Linked DNA regions of Kordia antarctica. The protein of the gene in region 2 binds, or shares a complex with, the protein of the main gene of each other region. Links are inferred from orthologs where the notes say so. Each region holds a gene or a part of one and is shown on either strand. Other genes may lie near its edges.

Evidence for each region.
Region 1: the proteins of prmC (region 2) and prfA are in contact, whole or in part, in a crystal structure (PDB 2B3T), measured with the Escherichia coli proteins. The link is inferred for Kordia antarctica from one-to-one orthologs.

The regions. Positions count from the first base shown.
Region 1 is NZ_CP019288.1:1,936,752-1,944,088, forward strand. What follows is about bases 2,795-5,723. They hold prfA (peptide chain release factor 1), read right to left. Parts: upstream 4,833-5,723; coding sequence 3,756-4,832; downstream 2,795-3,755. Other genes in these bases: pyrF (orotidine-5'-phosphate decarboxylase), read right to left, coding at 2,795-3,600; IMCC3317_RS07780 (hypothetical protein), read left to right, coding at 5,013-5,174; IMCC3317_RS07785 (hypothetical protein), read left to right, coding at 5,335-5,604; IMCC3317_RS07790 (DUF5777 family beta-barrel protein), read right to left, coding at 5,699-5,723. Outside these bases: IMCC3317_RS07755 (eCIS core domain-containing protein), read left to right, coding at 1-602; IMCC3317_RS07760 (peptidoglycan-binding protein), read left to right, coding at 766-1,848; IMCC3317_RS07765 (ABC transporter substrate-binding protein), read right to left, coding at 1,956-2,747; more of pyrF, read right to left, coding at 2,785-2,794; more of IMCC3317_RS07790, read right to left, coding at 5,724-6,550; IMCC3317_RS07795 (hypothetical protein), read right to left, coding at 6,556-6,924; IMCC3317_RS07800 (YceI family protein), read right to left, coding at 6,932-7,337. UniProt on the Escherichia coli protein: Peptide chain release factor 1 directs the termination of translation in response to the peptide chain termination codons UAG and UAA.
Region 2 is NZ_CP019288.1:102,275-109,473, reverse strand. What follows is about bases 2,709-5,499. They hold prmC (peptide chain release factor N(5)-glutamine methyltransferase), read right to left. Parts: upstream 4,651-5,499; coding sequence 3,766-4,650; downstream 2,709-3,765. Other genes in these bases: IMCC3317_RS00500 (pentapeptide repeat-containing protein), read right to left, coding at 5,278-5,499; IMCC3317_RS00505 (GNAT family N-acetyltransferase), read right to left, coding at 4,802-5,278; IMCC3317_RS00515 (LOG family protein), read right to left, coding at 3,039-3,617; IMCC3317_RS00520 (hypothetical protein), read left to right, coding at 2,709-3,031. Also shown: IMCC3317_RS00535 (beta-mannosidase), read left to right, coding at 1-1,397; IMCC3317_RS00530 (hypothetical protein), read left to right, coding at 1,394-1,891; IMCC3317_RS00525 (hypothetical protein), read left to right, coding at 1,945-2,469; more of IMCC3317_RS00520, read left to right, coding at 2,519-2,708; more of IMCC3317_RS00500, read right to left, coding at 5,500-5,853; IMCC3317_RS00495 (hypothetical protein), read left to right, coding at 6,027-6,488; bifunctional diaminohydroxyphosphoribosylaminopyrimidine deaminase/5-amino-6-(5-phosphoribosylamino)uracil reductase RibD, read left to right, coding at 6,512-7,199. UniProt on the Escherichia coli protein: Methylates the class 1 translation termination release factors RF1/PrfA and RF2/PrfB on the glutamine residue of the universally conserved GGQ motif, i.e. on 'Gln-235' in RF1 and on 'Gln-252' in RF2.

The DNA.
Region 1 (7,337 bases), 1.8 Mb from region 2 along the record:
GAGACCAAGATTTTACTTTTGGTTTGTTACATGGAACTTATAGACCTGCTACAAATTTAGCAGATATGCATGTTAACGCAGCGACTTTGGCTAATCCACATTTAACAGCAGCGCATATGTTAGCAGCAATGAATGATGTACAACAAGCAATGATTGCAAATCATGGAGTTACAGGCAATGTAGGCACGTTAGATTGGCGACCAACTGGCGCAGCGGTTGTAAAATTAGTTATTGAATTATTAGGAGAAGCATTAGGAGGTTTTTGGAATAAACGCTTAGCTCGTCTCAAAAAATTTAAAAGAAAAAAATTAGAAACTCCACCAGTTGTCAGAAATGAAGATGCACTTTCTGCTGATGTATTATCTGAACATAAATCATCTTTAAAATCTCTGCAAGGTGAAAATAAGGTAAGTATTAAACCTATCATTGCTAGGTCAACACTAGCAGAGTTTAACCAAGACATGTTAGAAAATTCACCCGCAGGAAAAGCAAGGCTTACTGCTTATGAACAACTTATAGATGCTGGACTACCTACAAGTCTTAGAATAGAGATACATCATAATCAGATACCAGCTATTATTGGTGTCTTAAATTCCATGTAAATTATTGATTTATTATTTAAAAACGAATAGTACATCTTTCTGTAACTTAAGAGAAAATTAATTGGGGAAATTAAAAAATAGAATTAATTGAAAATCAAGTGTTTTTACCCTTTTACACTATTTGTATTTTTTCTAATTTGCTTAAAATAAAAAGTTTACACTCATGGAATGTTCAAATCTACTTGAATCAGCACTCAAAAAAGGAAATATTAGCGCATCTTTATTTAAAGGATCATCAGACAAGGAATTAGTCACCGATTTGCAACGAACTCTGTTTGAGTTGGGTTTTCGAAAGGAACTAAAATGGGACAATTACCAAGCCGATGGCGATTACGGAAAAGCTACAACAGCCGCCGTTGCCGCTTTTGCTAAGAAAAATAATAGTACTACTGATGGGAAATCTGTTTCAACTGCTTTGGCAAAATTGATTATTGAAAGACACGATTTGCTTCCTGAAATGTATGTTTTATGGAGAATTCATACTTCGGATCTACGAACAAAAAAATATATTTCTAAAGGAACACGCACAAGTATTTCTGCGATACAAGTGTTTTTAAATACGATTGGTTATGGCGAACAACTTAATTTTAAAAAGTTTGGCGCAGATGGTTTGTATGGAAATAGTACCAGAAATGCTGTAATTAAATATGCAAAAGACAATGCTATTGAGTGTGATGGCGATTTACTTTCACGCCCAGTTGTTGATCTTTTCTTAAGAGACATTAATCCATATTACGGAAATAAATGGAGTGACTTGGCGGCGCAAAATTTACCAAGTAAAAAATCGCCACTTGTATTGTTTGAAGGTTCTCGTTTTTCTGGAAAACCTTGTAGAGCTGATGTTGAATTTATACCTGCGCTCGAAAAAATAAATGCATATGCAAAACAAGCAGACGTTTTTATACACGTTACAAGTTCGTTTAGAACTACCACAAATGTTAGAGGTGCTATTGTAAAACCTGCAACGTTTTCTAATCATTTGGCTGGACACGGAATTGATATGAATTTGCGCTACGGAAACGGAAAATGGGCAAATTCTAAAGTAATGGCAAAATATCCTAATGTTCCTGAACCTGTAAAACAGTTTTTAAGTTCAATTATTAACGATCCAAAATTACGTTGGGGCGGAAAGTTTAACACCATAGATCCTGTGCATATTGACGATCATTTGAATAAAGATCGTACTATTTGGAAAAAAAGATATGAAGCTATGCAAAAAGCAGTGCAATTGGGGAAGTTTAATTGATTTTATTTCTCCTTCACGTTTTTTAATATATTTATAATAATCTATATCACAGCATTTTAGATTAGCTAATGAAATACAATCGGGTTTCATTGCCCGATTTTTCTTGTTTACAAACTTTTATGAAGTTGCTTGAAATAAGCAAACGCTTTGGAAAGTCGCGAGCCATACCAACTGAAATATTCTCCATCTACAAAAACAACTTTTGCATGATGTGTATGTCGTCCAATTTCAAATGCGTGTTTTTCTTTAAAAGGATATGGTTCTGATGACAATAATACAATAGCGGGATCGCCCTCTTTACGAATATTTTCAATCGTAATTTCTGGATATCTTCCGTGCGATTCGTAGATATTTTCAAATTTACACAACGTTAGTAAGTAATTGATAAATGTATCTTTTCCTGCTGCCATCCAAGGCTTTCGCCAGATAAAATACCCTACTTTTTGAACAGGAATGTCTTTGACAAATTCTTGAAAATATTTTAAATGAAACCGAATTTTATCATTGATTTTAGAAGCTTCTGTATTACACTTAAACATCATTCCGTATTGCGTGATCATTTCCAAGGATTCCTCTATATTTTTTACATCTGAAACGTGTACTGGAAATAATTTCTCTAATTCTTCTACAATTTCTTTTGTGTTTTCTTCTTTGTTACACAGAATAATATCTGGCTGTAAAGCCTTAATTTTATCAAGTTTGATGTTTTTTGTGCCGCCAACAATTGTTTTTGTACTTTTTAAATGATACGGATGTACACAGAATTTGGTGATTCCGACAATGCTATCTTCCAAACCTAAATCGTACAACAATTCCGTTTGCGATGGCACTAACGAAATGATTCGTTTTGGAGTCGTTTTAAAAATTAATTCTCGTTGTAATTGATCTTTTATATTCATATATGAGATTCTGAATCAAGTTCAGAATGACGAAAATTTATTTCGTCAAAATTTCTGCCATTTGTGTTTGTAATTCTGAGGCTTTTTCGGCTGCAGCCGAAGCAAAATTTTCATCATTTGAAGCATAAATAATTCCTCTTGAAGAATTAATTAAGAGTCCAACATTTTCCGTCATTCCGTAGTTGCAAACATCTTGCAAGTTTCCGCCTTGCGCGCCAACTCCTGGGACTAACAAGAAACTTTCTGGAACAATTTCACGAATTTCTCCTAAAAAAGAAGCTTTCGTTGCGCCAACTACATACATTAAGTTTTCACTGTTTTCCCAACTTTTCGAAGTTTCTAATACATGTTTGTATACTTCTTTATCATTAATAAGTTTCGTTTGAAAATCGAACGCGCCTTGATTTGAAGTTAAGGCTAATAAAATGGTATGTTTGCCTTTGAATGCTAAGAAAGGTTCCACAGAATCTTTTCCCATATATGGCGCAACAGTTACGGAATCGAACGCTAAATCTTCAAAGAATGCTTTCGCATACATACTTGATGTATTTCCGATATCGCCACGTTTTGCATCTGCAATGGTAAATATTTCCGGATGATTTGTATTTAGGTATTGAATTGTTTTTTCCAACGCTTGCCAACCTTTAATTCCGTAAGCTTCGTAAAAAGCCGTATTTGGTTTGTACGCAACTGCCAAGTGATGTGTCTCATCAATAATTGCCTTGTTAAACTCAAATATTGGATCGTCCGTTTCTAATAGATGTTTCGGGATTTTTTGTAAATCAACATCAAGTCCAATACAGAGAAAGGATTTTTTTTTATGAATTTCGGCTATCAGTTGTGTGGTTGTCATTGCTGTTACTCGTTGTTCTTTATTCGTTATTTGTTGTTTGTTTATTCGTTGATTTGTTGATCGTTAATTTGATTGAAAGTATCAAAAATAAAGGTCATATACTGAAAACCGACAACTGACAACTGACAACTGACAACTGACAACTGACAACAAATTTACATAATCTCACTAGCATCTTTCAGCTTTTCTGTATTTTCAACGAGCATTAATTCGTCCAATATTTTTTGAATGTCGCCATTCATTATATTTGATAAATCGTACAATGTTAATCCAATTCTGTGATCTGTAACACGTCCTTGCGGATAGTTATAGGTTCTAATTTTTGCACTTCTGTCTCCAGAAGAAACCATACTTTTACGACGAACAGAATCTGCAGCTAGCTTTTTCTCTAATTCCTTATCATACAATCGAGAACGCAATACTTTTAATGCTTTTTCTAAGTTTTTGTGTGATGATTTTTGATCTTGACAACTTACCACCAATCCAGATGGCGCGTGATGCAAACGAATTGCAGAATACGTTGTGTTTACCGATTGTCCTCCAGGTCCAGTAGAAGTTGTTCGCTCTATACGAACTTCTTTCATATCTAATTCTACATCAAATTCTTCTGCTTCTGGTAATACTATTACCGTTGCAGCACTTGTATGCACACGACCTTGCGTTTCTGTTTGTGGTACACGTTGTACACGATGCACGCCAGCTTCAAACTTCATGGTTCCGTATACATCTTCTCCTGAAACTTCAAGTATCATTTCTTTAAATCCGCCCGAAGTTCCTTCACTATAATCTACAATACTTACGTTCCAACCGCGACCTTCACAGTATTTGGTATACATACGATGCAAATCGCCTGCAAAAATACTTGCTTCATCTCCACCGGCTCCTGCACGGAGTTCCATTACGATATTTTTACTATCTTCAGGATCTTTTGGAATTAGTAAGAATTTAATTTCATCTTCTAATATTGGCAATGCTTCTTTGGCTTCGTCCAATTGCATTTTTGCCATTTCTGTCATTTCGGCATCACTACCATCTGAAATGATTTCTTCTGCTTCAGCAATATTGTCCAATATCTCTTTATATATCTCGCGTTTTTCTACGAGTGCTTTAAGATCTTTGTATTCTTTGCTGAGTTGTACGTATCTTTTTTGATCAGCAATAATGTCTGGCTGAATGATTAAATCATTTACCTCATCAAAACGCTGTTTTACTATTTGTAACTTATCTAACATGGAACTTTTTCTTTTCAGGTATGCAAATTTACAATTTTTATTGATTGTTTCAGATTTTCTGTTTTATATCTAAAATACTTTCTGTGAAAATAGTTTTTCTTTGACTTCTATTCAATGCATCTCGCATTTTAATTGTATTTTTAATACCAACTTAAATTAATTAACCATAAACTTATTCACATGAAAAAAAAAGGTATCAATTCGTTAAAGCTTAACAAAAGAAGTATTTCATCATTAAAAGAAATTGTAAAAGGAGGACTTCGTGCGCCACTTGAAAGCGATTGTTCTTCTTACGGAAACGGAGAATGCGATGAAACATATTGTAACTGTGAAACTAATTAATACTAGTTCACAATTCACATAAATTATTTTTACAACTGCATCATTTTCAACTGAAAAGATGCAGTTTTCTTTTTATACACATTACTTTTATTACGGGGAAGCCTTATTTTTTTTAGATGTGTTTTTACTATTTTTACTTTTTAACCAAAACTTATTTATCATGAAAAAAAAGAAAGTAACTCTAGGAAAATTAGGATTAAAAAAGTCAAAAGTAGCTACGTTTGAATCTGATAGCGTTACTGGTGGATATCAATCATGGACTGGAACTGCTGAACCATGCTTCTCAGAATACAATTGCGGAACTAATAACTGTGGAAGCAATAATTGCGGAACTAACAATTGTGGAACTAACAATTGCGGAACTAATAATTGTGGAACTAACAATTGTAATTCAGATTCAGTGTGTCCTCCAGGAGTTCACTGTTACTAAGAACAAATTTTTATATTTCACTAAAGAAAAAGGCTTTCAAATTCATGAAAGCCTTTTGTGTTTTTATATGTTTTATGTTTCTATGTTTCTATGTTTAGAATACACGTACAATATTGAATCCGAAAAATATATCTCCATCAGTCCAATTTCCTTCTGCATTGCTAATGAATCCAGGTTCGTTGGTCGATTGTGCGTTTGAAAATAACAACTGAAATACATGCCCGCCAGTTTCAATATCAACTCCAATAGTCAACGGATTTCTAAATGCAGTATTATCTGCTCGGCTAAAGTTGTACACATAATCCATATTGATAGACATACGTTTACTTATTTTTAAACGTCCGCCAGCGCCCATTGCAAATTGGTCGTGTTTTTGAGAAGCTTCTAATGTTAGATTTTGACGTACGTATGAAGGTGCCAATTCTAGCGAAAAGCGGTTACTAAATCTTCGTGAAATGAGTAATTGCGTTGTGTAGCTCAAACGATCTTCAAATACAAGAAACGGAAACCGATCTTTTCGTACTTGCGTATTTATATTCGCGGTAGCATATCCAACTAAATTTACAGGAAAAGTATCCGATTGATTTTTCAGTTTTACTTTTGTAGATAAGGCATATGTTTTTCGTAATGATTCCCTACTGATTCCAAATTGCCATCCGTCAAAAAGTCCGTAAACCAATTGAATTTTAGTGTTTGCGTTGTCAAATCCGAAAAAAGTTGATAATCCATCATCTAATGTTCCAAATCTGTGTGAAACATACAAATAAAAATCACCTTTTGATGCTACTTTTGTCGATTGTAAATTTCCAATTTTCATGGCTTTAAACGCAGGAGATACAAACGTTTCTGGCGTTGCTTCGTCTTCTAATTCATTTAATAAATCATCTTGCGCATGCAATCCTATACTGAATAAACAGAGTACTGTGTATATGTAATAGTGCTTCATTTATATTATTTTTTGACAATGATTGCTTTATCGAGTTTTAATTCTTCCATCAAATCATCATATCCAATAATTCTACCTATGATTTTTATTTTTTGATTTTCCGCTAAGTCATCTGTAGCTGTTCCTTCCGCCAATTGAAAATAGATACTTTCGTTTAGTGAAATTCCTTTTTCGTCTTTTGCAGTAATTTTCCCTGTAAGTTCCACTACTTTCTCACCTTGTGTCCACTCTTCTGCGTTTTCTTTTATTTTTTCTAAAAAGTCTTCTGCAGAACCTTTAAATGCAACTTCCATATCAGCAATAGCAGTATGTGGTTGGTATGCATAACTATACCCAATATATGCGCCCATTGCAATAATTAGGACGAATATCATGAGGAATTTACTTCTTTTCGATAAGCTCATAATTCAGTGTTACGTTAATTTCTTTTGCGATTTTGTTTCGTACAATACTTGGAATATCAATATCAAAGTCTTGTGGTTTTACTGTGAATACGGCTTGCACAACAATTTTGTCTCCATCTTTGGAAACCTTAGCCGTTGTTTCAATTTCTTTTGCTTTCCCACGAACCGTTAATGTTCCTGATAAGTTGTATTCTTTTGCTGTGCTTGACAAATCGGACATATCAAAATCTTTCAATTTCCCTCTAAATGTTGCTTTCGGAAACTTATCCGAATCCATATAATTTTCATTGAAATGTTCTTCCATCAATGCCACTTTAAAGTGAAATGATTTCATGAATAATAGCGCAGCCAAATCGCCAGTATCAACTTTTAAAATTGCCGTT
Region 2 (7,199 bases):
AAGGAATTTTAATTTGGCAAGATTTTATGTTCGCTTGCGCGATGTATCCTGGCGATGAATCATTTTTAGAAAACGTACAGCAAGAAGCAATCGATCAAGTGACGCGCTTGCGAAAATATGCTTCTATTGCACTTTGGTGTGGAAATAATGAAAACTCCGAAGGTTGGAAACGTTGGGGCTGGAAAGATGATAAAACCGAAACGCAAAAGGAAGATATTTGGAAAGGTTATTTGAAAGTTTTTGATAGTATATTGCCAAAAACTATTGCAAAACTGAATCCTGAGGTTTCCTATTGGGAAAGTTCGCCAAAGTACGGACGCGGAAATCCGAAGTATGAATTTGAAGGCGATGCGCACGATTGGTGGGTTTGGCATGACGCGTATCCGTTTGAACATTTTGAGGAAAAAGTACCGCGATTTATGAGCGAATTTGGGTTTCAGTCATTTCCATCATATGAAACGATTCGTTATTTCACTGAACAAGATAGTATTGATTTGAATCATGATAGTTATGTGACACATCAAAAACATGCAAGAGGTTTTCAGCTGATTCGTGAATATATGGAACGTGATTTTAAAGTTCCTGAAAATGGCGACGATTATGTCTACGTAAGTCAGTTATTGCAAGCCCGCGGAATTACCAAGGGAATGGAAGCGCAAAGACGCGCAATGCCGTATTGTATGGGAAGTTTGTATTGGCAATTGAACGATTGTTGGCCAGTCGTTTCATGGTCGAGCATCGATTTCATGGGAAACTGGAAAGCGTTGCATTACAAAGCGAAAGAATCGTTTAAAGATATGTTGGTTTCTTCTGTAATTGAAAATGATACGCTAAAAACGTATATCGTTTCTGATAAATTAAAAGTACAAGAAGGCGAATTGAAACTTACTTTTTTAGATTTTAATGGAAACATACTTCATAAAATCAATCAAACAGTAACCATAAAAGCAAATACGAGTCAGTTAATGGTACAATTGCCAATTACTGATTTAAAATTCAATCATAAACAAACCGTGCTAAAAGCTGTTTTGGACTATGCTAAAGTATCTAAATATTCAAGTTCAGACACAAGATTCGATTCAAGTACAATTCCTTATAAAGCTACTTCCCTGTTCTATTTGGTAAAACCGAAAGATTTAGCATTGCCTGCGCATGAGATTGATACATTTATTACAGCGCGACCACAAGGATTTGCGATTGATGTAACTTCAAAAACATTGCAAAAAAATGTGTTTCTTCACACGAAAGTGAACGGACATTTTTCAGATAATTTCTTCGATCTTTTGCCAAATGAAACAAAAACGATTATATTTCACACAGAAGCCGAGAATATTGATGATTTGGCGATAAAAACATTAAATAGTATTCATACAAATAGTGAAAAGAATCCTTCATGAAAAAAACAATTTACATCCCTTTATTAATTTGTATTTCTCTTGTGTATAACGCTTGTAATTCTAACGCTTCCGCAGATGAACCAATTGGAAAACACACCTTTGAGTTACTCCAAAAACTAGACACAATTTCGAGTGCCGATTTTGGTAATTATTTTATATCGCTAGAAGAATTACGCGAGTTTGTAAAAGATACTACGATTGAAGAAAATTTCAGAAATGCAATGACTAAAATGTCCAAAGAAAAGTATAAAAAAGGATTGTTGCAATCGTATGAAATGTTGAAAGAATCTGGCGAAAGACAACAAATCAATTGGGCAAACATTACGTATGAAGAGTATGCTTTTCAGTTAAGACTTGATAATGGCGTTACATTTAATGATGGTTATTTATTGTTTACTCATAACGCAAAAAAATACATGGCAAAGGTAGTTTCGTTTGAATATGAAGAGAAACAACGCTTGTTTATTTTGTCAAATTTTGAACTTGCACAATAATAATTTGCTTAAATTTTATATCTTTAAAAAACACTAACAATCAATCATACCAAATGAAAAAAATAACGATCCTTTTTGTCTTATGTAGTTTCACGACACTTTTTTTGGCGTGTGGAAGTTCATCTACTATAAAAGAACCTGATGCTATTGGAAAATATGCTTTTAAAATATTGAAAGATATTCAAACCACATCCAAGCAAGAGTTTCTAACTAAATTATTGACTATTGAAACACTTCGCGAAGCTGTTAAAAAAGAAGAAAATGGGTTTAGCGAAAGAGCAAAAAATGAAATTACGAGAATGACCAAAGAAGATTATAATTCTAGAATAGAGCGCGATTATAATCAACTAAAAAAGCAAGCTATTAAGTATAACATCGTTTGGAATAAAATTAAATACATTGATTATACGTTTAAAATCAAAGAAAAAAATGGTGATAAAAGTACAGATGGTACATTGTATTTTAGTCATAATTCGCAAACATATGTTGTGTCTGTTTCTACCGTTAATATTGGAGAAGGATATTCTATTATAGAATTGGAACGACTGAAAAAAAATACTGGAGAACGCAATTACTAAGCTGTATTCTAAATTTTACATCTTTTAAAACAATAAAAATTAAACACTAATGAAAAAAACATACTACATCTTCATCTTAGTAATTACGTCTACACTTTTCATTGCTTGCCAAAATGCTAAAGGCGTTGAAAAAGTAGAAGATATGGGGAAATACGCTTTTGATATTCTAAAAAAGTTCGATAAAACATCCAACGAAGATTATCTTAAAACCATATTTACGATTGAAGAAATTAAAGAATTTGGAAAAAATAATGCAGAAAAAATTGGTGAAAAAGCTACAAAACAAATTGCCAGTTTAACCGCTGAAGATTATAATGGAAGAATGGAAGGCGATTTGACGAAAATCAAAAAAGAAGCAGAAAAATATGGTATTGTTTGGAACGCTATTGAATATTCAGATTACACATATGAAACCAAAGAAGAAGATAATATGAATGGCACACAAGGTAAAATAGTATTCAAACACAATGATACGACGTATACTGTAAACGTTTCTGCCTTACTCATAGATGATATATATACAATTATTAGACTGAATAGATTGAGAAAAAGTGCCGACTAAAAATTGATTATTCTTTAGCTGTAATCCATTTTGGAACTGCGTTCGGAACAAAATTCCGCATGCGTTCTAGTAATTTAGAAATGTCAGTTTCTATAATTAGCATATCGAAATTTTTCTCTTTGAGCAATCCTTTTTGAATCATTTTTTTCATCATGGCAATGAGTTCATCGTAATAACCATTGCTATTCAAAATTGCCACAGGATGCGGAATTTGTGCCAATTGTAGCGCAGTAATTACTTCAAAAAGTTCTTCCAACGTACCAAATCCGCCAGGAAGAGCGATGAAACCTTCAGACAAGTCAATCATTTTCATTTTGCGTTCTACCATTGTTTTTGTGGTGTACATTTCATCAACACTATCATGCACGATTTCTTTACGCTTCAAAAATTCAGGAATCACGCCAATAACTTTTCCACCATTTTCCAACACTGCATTTGCCACAGTTCCCATAATTCCAATCTTCGATCCGCCGTAAATCATTGTAATTTTTTGTTCGGCTAATGCTGTTCCTAATTTTTGCGCATCAATCACAATTTTTGGATCATTTCCTAAACTACTTCCACAATAGACTGCGATACTTTTCATTGGTTGTTGGTTTGTTTGTTTGTTCGTCTTTTTGTTTATTCGTTTACACTGAGCGGAGTCGAAGTGTTTTTCACTTTCACTTTCACTTTTCATTTTCAACTTTCATTTCGACTTCGCTCAATGCGGCGCACTTTTCATTTTCAACTTTTCACTTTTCTCTTTTAACACATTTCATCATTCGGTCTACGCCAAAAATATCTTTGCGTAATTCGATGTTTTTAAATTCTTTCTTCTTCAAGAGATCGAACATTTCTTTGCCTAAATACTGATTGATTTCAAAATATAAACTTCCGTTTGATTGTAAGTGCGCTTTCGCGAGATGAGCTATTTTGTCGTAAAAAATTAGCGGATCATGATCGTCAACGAACAACGCTGAATCTGGTTCAAAATCTAATACATTTTTATGCATGGCTTCTTTCTCCAGATTTCGTACATATGGCGGATTTGACACAATAATATCAAAACGTATATTTTCTTCTTCAAACAAATTCAAATCGTCTAAAACCAACACATCTGCTTGCACAAATTGAATCTGAACTTCATTAGTTATAGCATTTTCATTCGCAACTTCCAATGCTTTTTCAGAAATATCAATTGCAGAAATTACAGCATTTGGAATATTTTTTTTCAATGCAATCGGAATGCAACCGCTTCCAGTTCCAATATCTAAAATTCGATAGGTTTTGGTTGGTGAGTTTGCAGTTTTGATATCGTCAAGAATCCATTGTACCAATTCTTCGGTTTCTGGTCGTGGAATTAATGTGTGTTCATTCACGGTAAATTCCAATCCAAAAAAATGTGCTTTGCCAAGAATATGCTGAATTGGTTTTTGGAGTTTTAATTCGCTCAAAGCGGAAAATAAAGGAGTTTCCTGTTCTTTTGTAATTACAATTTCAGGATCTAACGCTAATGCAAAACGTTCCAATCCAAAATACGCTTCTGTCAACATGAAAAAGAAGCTGTTCACTTCGTCTTTCCCGTAGATTTCGTCTAATTCCTTGTGGAATATTTCTTGTATATCTTTTAGTTTCAAGGCTTGTGAATTTCTTTAAGTTGCTTTGCTCCTTATTAGTTTTTTTTTGTGGATTTGTTTGTTTGTTCTAAACTTGTAAACTCAAATTTAGGTTTTGGGCAAAAAGTCACAAATACCTAATGCCTAATGCCTAATGCCTAATGCCTAAAAATTACAATTCCTTCAACATCCAAACATCACACGAATAATGACCTGTATTTCCCAATGGTTTGTCTAAATGTTTAAATCCGAACGATTCATAAATATGAATTGCCGCTTTAAATTGTGGTGCCGATTCTAAATAACATTGATCATAGCCAAAATTTTTCGCTGCTTCCAAACATTTGGTAAATAATAATTTCCCGTATCCATTTCCTCTCGTTTTGGTTAAAAAGTACATTTTTTGCAATTCACATACATTGTCTTTGGTATCGCGTAATTGCTTGATTCCTGCGCCGCCAACAACTTCTCCATCAACTTCGATTACAAAATACACTTCGCGTTCGCCTTGATATGCTTCAAACATTGCGTCCGTTTCTGGATCTTCATATGCAGTTCCAACTTTTGGAATGTCATATTCAGGAAATGCCGCTCTGATAAAAATTGCTATTTCCTTATTGTCTTTTTGTTGTATCTCTCTAATAATCATTAAGATGTAATTTTAATATCGTATTTATACAATAAACCGTGAATTTCTGAACGTGAAAACTTCGCTTTTTTGATTTGATTTACTGTTGGATCAATGTTATAATTATACGCGGAACTAAAATCTGCCTTTCCCAAATTCGTATTTTCAAAAATAGCGGCTGTCAAATCGCAATCATCAAAAACGGAATTTTCTAAATTAGTTCCTGTAAAATCTGCTTCACGCAAATTAGAGGTTCTAAAAGTCGTTTGCTTTATTTTTAATTCGGCAAACGAAGCCAATTCCAACCTACAATCTTGAAAAGTTACCGAAAATAGAAAATCAGTACATTTGCTAAAATCAACACCTAACAACTTACAATTCAAAAAATCGACTTCATTAAACGAGGCATTTTTCACTTTCGCATTTGTCATATCGCACGTATCAAACGTACATTCTAAAAACGAGATTGCGTCCATATAAACACCTTCAAATTTACAATCGACAAACGTACAATTGTCGTATTCTCCTTTCGGGAAAGTTTGTTGTGTGTAATCGATCTTTTCAAAAACTTGATCTTGCTGAAATTCTTGACTCATTTTTGTATGCGCTTCAAATAGAAATTATGTAGTTTTGCGATGCCGTGAAGATAGTAAATTTGGTTGTTTGTTGCTAGTTGTTAGTTGCTGGTTCGAGATTATAAATTACGAAGCGCCATTTCGATACATTTTCATTGCATGAAAACACTCAAACTGACGAAAATTAAAAATACATGAAAAAACTCATCATTATTCCAATACTATTGCTCATCGTGAGTTGTAAAGTAAAAGAAAAACCGCTCTTTGTAAAGGTTGACAATATTGTTATTGTAGATGCAACTTTGGAAACTATTGAGTTGACAGCAGATGCGTATTTTATAAATCAAAATGATGTCAGCGGAAGCTTGGAAAGTAAAGGAATTGAAGTATTTGTAAATGATATTTCAGTCGCAAATGTGACTTCTGAATCTTTTGAAGTTCCTGCGCGAAAAGAATTTTCAATTCCCCTAAAAGTGATTATTCCAACAAAAGAAGTCTATGAAAATAATAAAAATGGACTTTTGGATGGAATTCTAAATAGTATTGTCAATAAAAAAATGAAAGTTCAATATAAAGGAACGATTACGTATAGTACGTTTGGTTTTTCGTATGATTATATTGTTGATAAAACCCAAGATGTAAATATAAAATTTTAGTGCAAAACTCACACGAAACATACATGAAACGCTGTTTGCAGTTGGCTGCAAATGGTTTGCAAACCGCGATGCCAAATCCTTCGGTTGGCGCTGTGATTGTGTATAATGATGTGATAATTGGCGAAGGTTACACAAGTGCATTTGGCGGAAATCATGCAGAAGTAAATGCGATTCATTCGGTAAAAGACAAATCGTTATTAAAAGATGCTACAATTTATGTTTCACTCGAACCATGTAGTCATTTTGGAAAAACGCCGCCGTGTAGCGAATTCATCATCAAACATAAAATTCCAAAAGTTGTCATTGGAACGATTGATCCGTTTGCAAAAGTAGCTGGAAAAGGCATCGCTAGGCTTCAGGATTCCGGTTGTCAAGTAACTTTAGGCGTTTTGGAAGCGGAATGTAAAGTTTCAAACAAACGATTTTTCACGTTTCATCAGCACAAACGTCCGTATATAATTTTGAAATGGGCAGAAACGCAAGATGGTTTTATTGATAAAATTCGACATGAAAATGATCCGATTCAACCAAATTGGATTACGAACAAATTTTCCCGTCAATTAGTTCATAAATGGCGAAGTGAAGAAGCGGCAATTTTAGTTGGAACGAATACTGCAATTACGGACAATCCGAAATTAAATACACGCGATTGGCATGGAAAAAATCCTGTGCGAATTGTGTTGGATAAATCATTGCGAATTCCAGAAAGTT